2 regions of the Paenibacillus sp. FSL R5-0519 genome follow, and region 1 is predicted to be linked to the other one. Evidence: predicted binding sites of a transcription regulator. Region 1 holds the regulator's gene; the other holds the start of a gene.

Region 1 (3,216 bases):
ATACGAAGATGATCCTCTTCATTAATCATAATACTGACAGACTCATCCTCACTGAGAATAACCGCACCATGTCTGGATTCATTCGCAAGACTTGGACTGATGAGATGCTTCTCCACCAGCACCCGTTTGTCGAGTTCGTCAATATCGATTAGATCCAAAGTATGAAAATCCCCAAAGGCATGAACGTCATCGTATTGAAGTACTTCGCTCAGCTTATTCAGCACCTCTTCCGATTGCTCATTGGAAGCCAGCATCGGAAACGGAACATGCTGAAGGTTGCGCGCAATCCGGACACGGCTGCTAATGACAATTTCGGAATCAGCCGCATCACTGCGCATCCAGTCGCTGAGCGCCTTCTCTGTAAAGCGCAGATTAGGCATTACGCATCCCTCCTACTCATGACAAACTTTACTCCTGAGCTATTCCTTTTTCAAGTTCTCGAATCTGGTCACGGATCTGAGCCGCCTCTTCAAATTCCTCTTGGGCGATGCTCTCTTGGAGCTCACGCTTCAAATCAGCAATTTGACGTTTCACCTTGATGCGACCACCAGCTCGTGCAGGTACTTTACCTACATGGGACGTACTACCATGAACCCGCTTGAACAAAGGGTCCAGACGGCTGTCAAAATATTTATAACATGAACTGCAGCCAAATCGGCCTATCTTGCTGAATTGTGCGTACGTCATACCGCACTCTTCACACTGAAGTGCCTTTGCAGGTGGTGTTCCTGCCGATCCACTTTTGCCTGCTGGATCAAAATCAAGTAACCCGGACAACAAGTTGTGAATGGAAAATCCACCTGCTGTTCCAGGAATCATTTCCCCTTTTTCACGGGCACATGACTCACAAATATGGAATTCCGTCTTCTCTCCATTTACGATCTTCGTAAAATGCAGTGTCGCCGGACGTTTATTGCATTCTTGGCACAGCATAATGATGTACCTCCTTTGACCCCGATAGTTTTCATTTACCGAGCAAAGATATTAGCATCGCCTTTAACATTCTGGCACGAATTTGATCCCGGTAAGGAAGTTTGACCAATATAACCTCTCTAGATACAGCAGCTCGCATCAAACCAGCTTCACGCTTGCTCAAGAAACGTGCTTCTTCCAATTGATAAATCAAACCTTCGGCAGCTGTCTGCCCGATCTCATCACCAATACTATGGTGCAAATGGTTATGCAGAGCTGATTGGGCTGGTAATTCAATGCGCTGTATGCGAACATAACCACCACCGCCGCGTTTACTCTCTACCAGGTATCCCTTCTCGAGTGTAAAACGTGTGCTGATGACATAATTGATCTGGGAAGGTACACATGAGAATTGATCTGCCAGATCATTACGCTGAATTTCAACCATTCCTTCGGGACTTTCATGCAAAATACTCTTCAGATATCGTTCGATAATATCAGAGATATTACGCATCCAATCATCCTCCACTGTCTGAAACGTTAAGTCAATAAGGACCCACACGCCCCCACAGAGTACACCTTCTCTACCCATTTAACCAATCCAGGAAACAGCGAATCTTGCTTCCACAGGAGTCAACAGGAGAGCGAAGGAAGCACGAAGGTCCTTTAATATTCCCTTGATCCTCCGATGAGATGAATCACGTATAGTGGCGATCATGCATCAGATTGTAGAAAGAAAGCTACTTAAGTATTAAACCTTTAGTTGACTTTGACTTTCTTTGACTTTATATACATTATAGCATATTTTGTGGGTTTGCCAAGTGGGGGCACTATTCATTTTTTACGATTTTACACGAAATATTCCCCAGACACAAAAAAACCTCTCCAAAACTGCTGGAGAAGTCCATTTGTCTTTCAATTACGCCTTATTTGTATATAAGCTAATCCAGTTAAATCGAGTAGTGGAAGTAGTCATCAGAAGAAATCGAGTAAATAGGTTTCCCGTTCAGGAATCGCTTGTTCCAAAGCCTTGATTGCTGAGTTCGGTCCGTGAATTCTTCCCATTCCTGCCATTTCCGTTGGTCTGCGATATCCCATCAGCACCGCAGTAAGGGCTTGAATATCTACCTTAATAGTCTGATCCTCAGTAACTGGCTCCGAAGTTTTCCATATGGATGCTGTTCCATTCATTGCTACGTTCAATTGCCATACTCCTTCATTCCACGAAGCGTGGGAATCCTCTACCTGTAGAACAATCTGAACTGGTGAGTCCTGACTTGCAAATGGATATTGAGATATAAACTGCTCCACACTAACGATACGCGCCATAAAATAAGGTACGATCTCCTGCTGAATCCGTGGATTATCCAACTGGAAAGCAAGCGTATCACTGGCAGGTGCCTGTAACGTAACTTCCTGGATCATGGAATCATGGTTAGCAATAAAGGTCCATAGTCCTTGCCGAGCCTCTTCATTTAGATAGATAATCTCTTTAATGGTAAACTTATTTTCCTTAACCTCATATAAAAGATAACCTTGTGCTGCATTAGCTTCATCGTAATATACAGCCTTTTGGCTGCTTCCATTAACAAGAACTGAATTCTCCCACCTTGCATCGTCCCGTACCAGCGTTCCGTTATAGCGTTCAGCATAAGCACTGTATACTTCCTTTAATACACTGAGGCCCGGATCCCCACGCCGAATTGTTCCAGGTGTCGCTTTTTTCGAAGGCAAATGAGCAGTTGGCACTTTATACCGTTTAAATTCCACATATGTCTCCCATCCATACTTTCGATAGAAACCAAAAGAGAATGGATGCAAGAACGATATACTTTGTTTGTTACGATTCATTTCCTCCAACGCATGCTTGAGCAGACCCGCTACCCAGCCTTTGCGTCTATATTCTGGCCAGGTGGCTACACCCGCAATACCGCCCATCTCGAACGATCTACCATGAATATAGGTTTGAAAAGGAATAATGTGAAGTTTGGCTCCTAACTGGCCATCCTCATATACACCCCATATATCCTGTGACGAAAATTGACTCAGCCGTTTTTCTTTTTGTTCTTCACTCATTACTACTTGAAAAGCGTATTCGGAGAGTGCCATCGCCGGTTCAAAATCATCTACCGTCAATTTTTGAATTTCCATGTCGTCCTACACCCCATTCACTAGAGTTGTTATCAATCCATGATGGCCTGATATCTGATATATGTACCTCTTTGAGTGTGTCAGAGGATTCCTATAAAGTCAAATAAGAGATGCTTGCGCATCCCTTAAAATAAACAAATAAAAACCACCACC
Region 2 (3,216 bases), 660 kb from region 1:
GGAATGCCAAGCGTCCAATACGTCCAAAACCGTTAATACCTACTTTAATCATGAGTAAGTTCCTCCCAAGTTTTGATTAATTTTTTATGAAACTTATATATTCAAGACAGACGGTGAAGTCCGTCAAGACAACATTCGTTGTGTTGCAGAGTATAACCTTATTCCATTTCAGCAACGATGACTTCGGCAGCAGCCTCATCAATAATCAGAATATCTTCCTGACCAAATCGCAACACGGAATGTATAGCAGCAGCTTTGCTTTTGCCACCTGCGATTCCAATCACAACATCGGTTCGTTCAATATCCTGTAGTCGCATCCCCAGTGTAAGCATGGTATGTACCACCTTACCCTGATCGTTAAAGTAATAACCGAAAGATTCAGAAACGGCTCCTTGCTCCTGAAGTTCATCTATGATCTCTGTCGCAAGTTTACGTCTTGTCGCCATCTCCACGGCATCACCAATTCCATGAATAACAATCCGCGATTTTCGAATCAGCTGCAGAATCTCCTGAACACTGGGGTCCTGGATTAATGATTCATAGGCATGATCACTAAGCAAATCCGGTACATGCAGGAGTTTATATTGCGCACCTACCCGTTTTGCCATCGTGGATGCAATCGTATTTGCCTGAATTTCAAGGCTTTCTCCAAGTCCACCGCGTGCCGGTACGAACCAGACACCTTTGAGCGATGTTGGCGGAGTCAGTTGCTCTGCGACTTCGGCCGTTGTTGATCCGCCAGTAACGGCGACAACGTCGTTGTCACTCATGATATTGCCGAGAGCCTTCGCTCCGGCTCTGCCCAGTTCCCTTTTGGCAAATGGAGATACGTCCGAATCACCAGGAACCACAACTACCTTTTGCAGACCGTAGGCTTGCTTGATGCGCTCTTCCAGCTCGGATAATCCGAACAACTCTTTGGCTACGGGCTCTAACTGCTGCAGCAAATCATACCCTGCCTCGCTGATCTTCATTCCTGCACTGTCAATTTCAATAAGTCCCTGAGCCTTTAACAGATCGGTCTCAGCCCTCAGAACCCGCTCGGTCATCTGCATGGAATTAGCTAACGTTCTCCGTCCGATCACATCCGATAACATGATCTGCTGGAGAATCGTATACCTCTTTTTCAAGACATCCATGAGATCAGGCAGAAGCTGCTTTTGTACTTCTAAAATCGTTCGCATGCTTTCCACTCCCGCAAGTTCTCGTTCCAAGCTCTCTTTCGTGGCCCTAAAACGTCCCGGGTTAACTTTTTAAGTCCCACGTCTATTCTACCTAAAACTGACGTGACATGCAAGTGTTTCAACGTGTTATTTCGACACACATTCAGCGTTTGTACGCGCCTATTTTCACAATCCTAGACTTCCATGATCAAGGACTAGCTCACTCATACCATATATAGAAGAAACAAATGAATTCCATCTACATATCGCTCAGAATACATTTCATCAGGCATGTCCAAAACCTCTAATAGCATTTACTTAAATGCACTCTTTATCCACTCTTCTTCATCATGATCATTTTTAGGTTAATCCAAACCAATACACATCACGAATTGCTTGCAATTAAATATTTCATGAGCTATAATCATTATTGCTGTCACATAATGTGCGCCCGTGGTCCAATGGATATGACGTAGGCCTCCGAAGCCTGAGATCCAAGTTCGATTCTTGGCGGGCGCGCCACTTTTATTTAACAGCTCATAACCCTTTTAACCAATGAAACCGGAAAGGTTTCTTTTTTTTGCAAGTTAGTTTGACTTTCTTTGACTTTTTGTTTGGAATTGTTTATTATGTGGGTAATACGGTAACAGTTTAAATATAAGCACCAATAACATTTACATTCCGAGGAGGTTTTTCACGTGAGTTTTATTCCAATGGTCGTTGAACAGAGCAACCGGGGTGAGCGCGCCTATGACATCTACTCCAGATTGCTGAAGGATCGTATTATTTTCCTTGGTAGCGATGTTAATGATGTAGTGGCTAATGCCATTATGGCACAGATGTTGTTCCTGGCTGCGGAAGATCCGGAGAAAGACATTCACTTATACATCAACAGCCCAGGCGGATCGATTACAGCCGGTATGGCCATTTACGATACAATGCAATTCATCAAACCGGATGTATCTACCATCTGTGTAGGTATGGCGGCTTCCATGGGTGCATTCTTGCTGAATGCTGGTGCAAAAGGGAAACGTTTTGCGTTGCCTAACAGTGAAATCATGATTCACCAACCGCTTGGTGGTGCTCAAGGTCAAGCTTCGGACATCGAAATCCGTGCTCGCCGCATCCTGAAAATGCGTGATACCTTGAACCGCATCATCTCTGAGCGTTCAGGTCAACCTCTGGAGCGGATCGAGAAAGATACAGATCGTGACTACTTCATGAGTGCTGCTGAAGCTGCCGATTACGGTATCATTGATAAAGTTATTGAAAACGTGGGTTCCCAAGGCATCTAATATGCTGCCTGGAGACTAGCGGTAACTTCACAGGGCAGGCTTCACCGATATATAGGTGAGCCCGCCCTGTGCTATTTCCAACTAAACAGGCAAATATCACACCCGTTAGTGGAGTGCGTTGCCTGGATAAACAAGAATCCCCCGTCAAAGCAGGATGACGGGGGATTCTTGTTATTATTTTTCATGAGAAGAATGTGATATAAGTGCTCTTGCTTAAAAGTTACCCTACGCGAACTTATTTGTCTGATGTTACGTTGCTAAACGGTTCCGTGCCCTTAGGCAGAATTTCCTTGTAAGTGAACTTCATTTCAGGGAAGCCTTCCGCGTAAGCTGTATATTCATACAACTGGAAGAACACAACTGCACCTGTTGGTGTCACATAGAAATCCTGGTCTTTATTTAACCCTTTGTAACCTTCCAGGTATCCACCGCGGGCTTTCAGTTGCTCGCCCACTTTTTTACCCAACGTCTCGCGCATGGTTTTGTTATTTTGCAGCACATCATCTAACGTAAGTTCCTTGCCTGTGTCCAGTGCAAAGGTGTGGCCGGTACGAGTCGTCATGCCATGTGCTCCTGCATAGTCCTCATAACGTTGAGTGATCAAACCTAGCACACCGTTCTCATTGTAAGTCACGACATACGAAGTTTCAAAAGCATATGGACGTTTTGCGGTTGCCCCGCCAAATTCAGTGGTTTGTTTTTTGAAAGCAGCAACAGCCGTGTCCACTTCATCTTTGAGCACTTTGTTGATTGCCGTT

Evidence for each region. Region 1 encodes CtsR, which represses protease genes until heat stress. Its sites were predicted from a motif close to ATGGTCAATAAAGGTCAAACA; they were not measured.
Region 2: the regulator CtsR is predicted to act here: its motif matches at 1,753-1,773, upstream of clpP (ATP-dependent Clp endopeptidase proteolytic subunit ClpP).

Annotation. Positions count from the first base shown of each region.
Region 1 is NZ_CP150234.1:486,426-489,641, reverse strand. It holds gene MKY73_RS01990 (protein arginine kinase) at 1-380, opposite strand, end outside; gene MKY73_RS01985 (UvrB/UvrC motif-containing protein) at 409-933, opposite strand; gene MKY73_RS01980 (CtsR family transcriptional regulator) at 965-1,426, opposite strand; gene MKY73_RS01975 (GNAT family N-acetyltransferase) at 1,888-3,063, opposite strand.
Region 2 is NZ_CP150234.1:6,409,074-6,412,289, forward strand. It holds gene gap (type I glyceraldehyde-3-phosphate dehydrogenase) at 1-52, opposite strand, end outside; gene MKY73_RS28815 (sugar-binding domain-containing protein) at 159-1,184, opposite strand; tRNA gene MKY73_RS28820 (tRNA-Arg) at 1,611-1,685, shown strand; gene clpP (ATP-dependent Clp endopeptidase proteolytic subunit ClpP) at 1,862-2,458, shown strand; gene MKY73_RS28830 (DUF4163 domain-containing protein) at 2,694-3,216, opposite strand, start outside.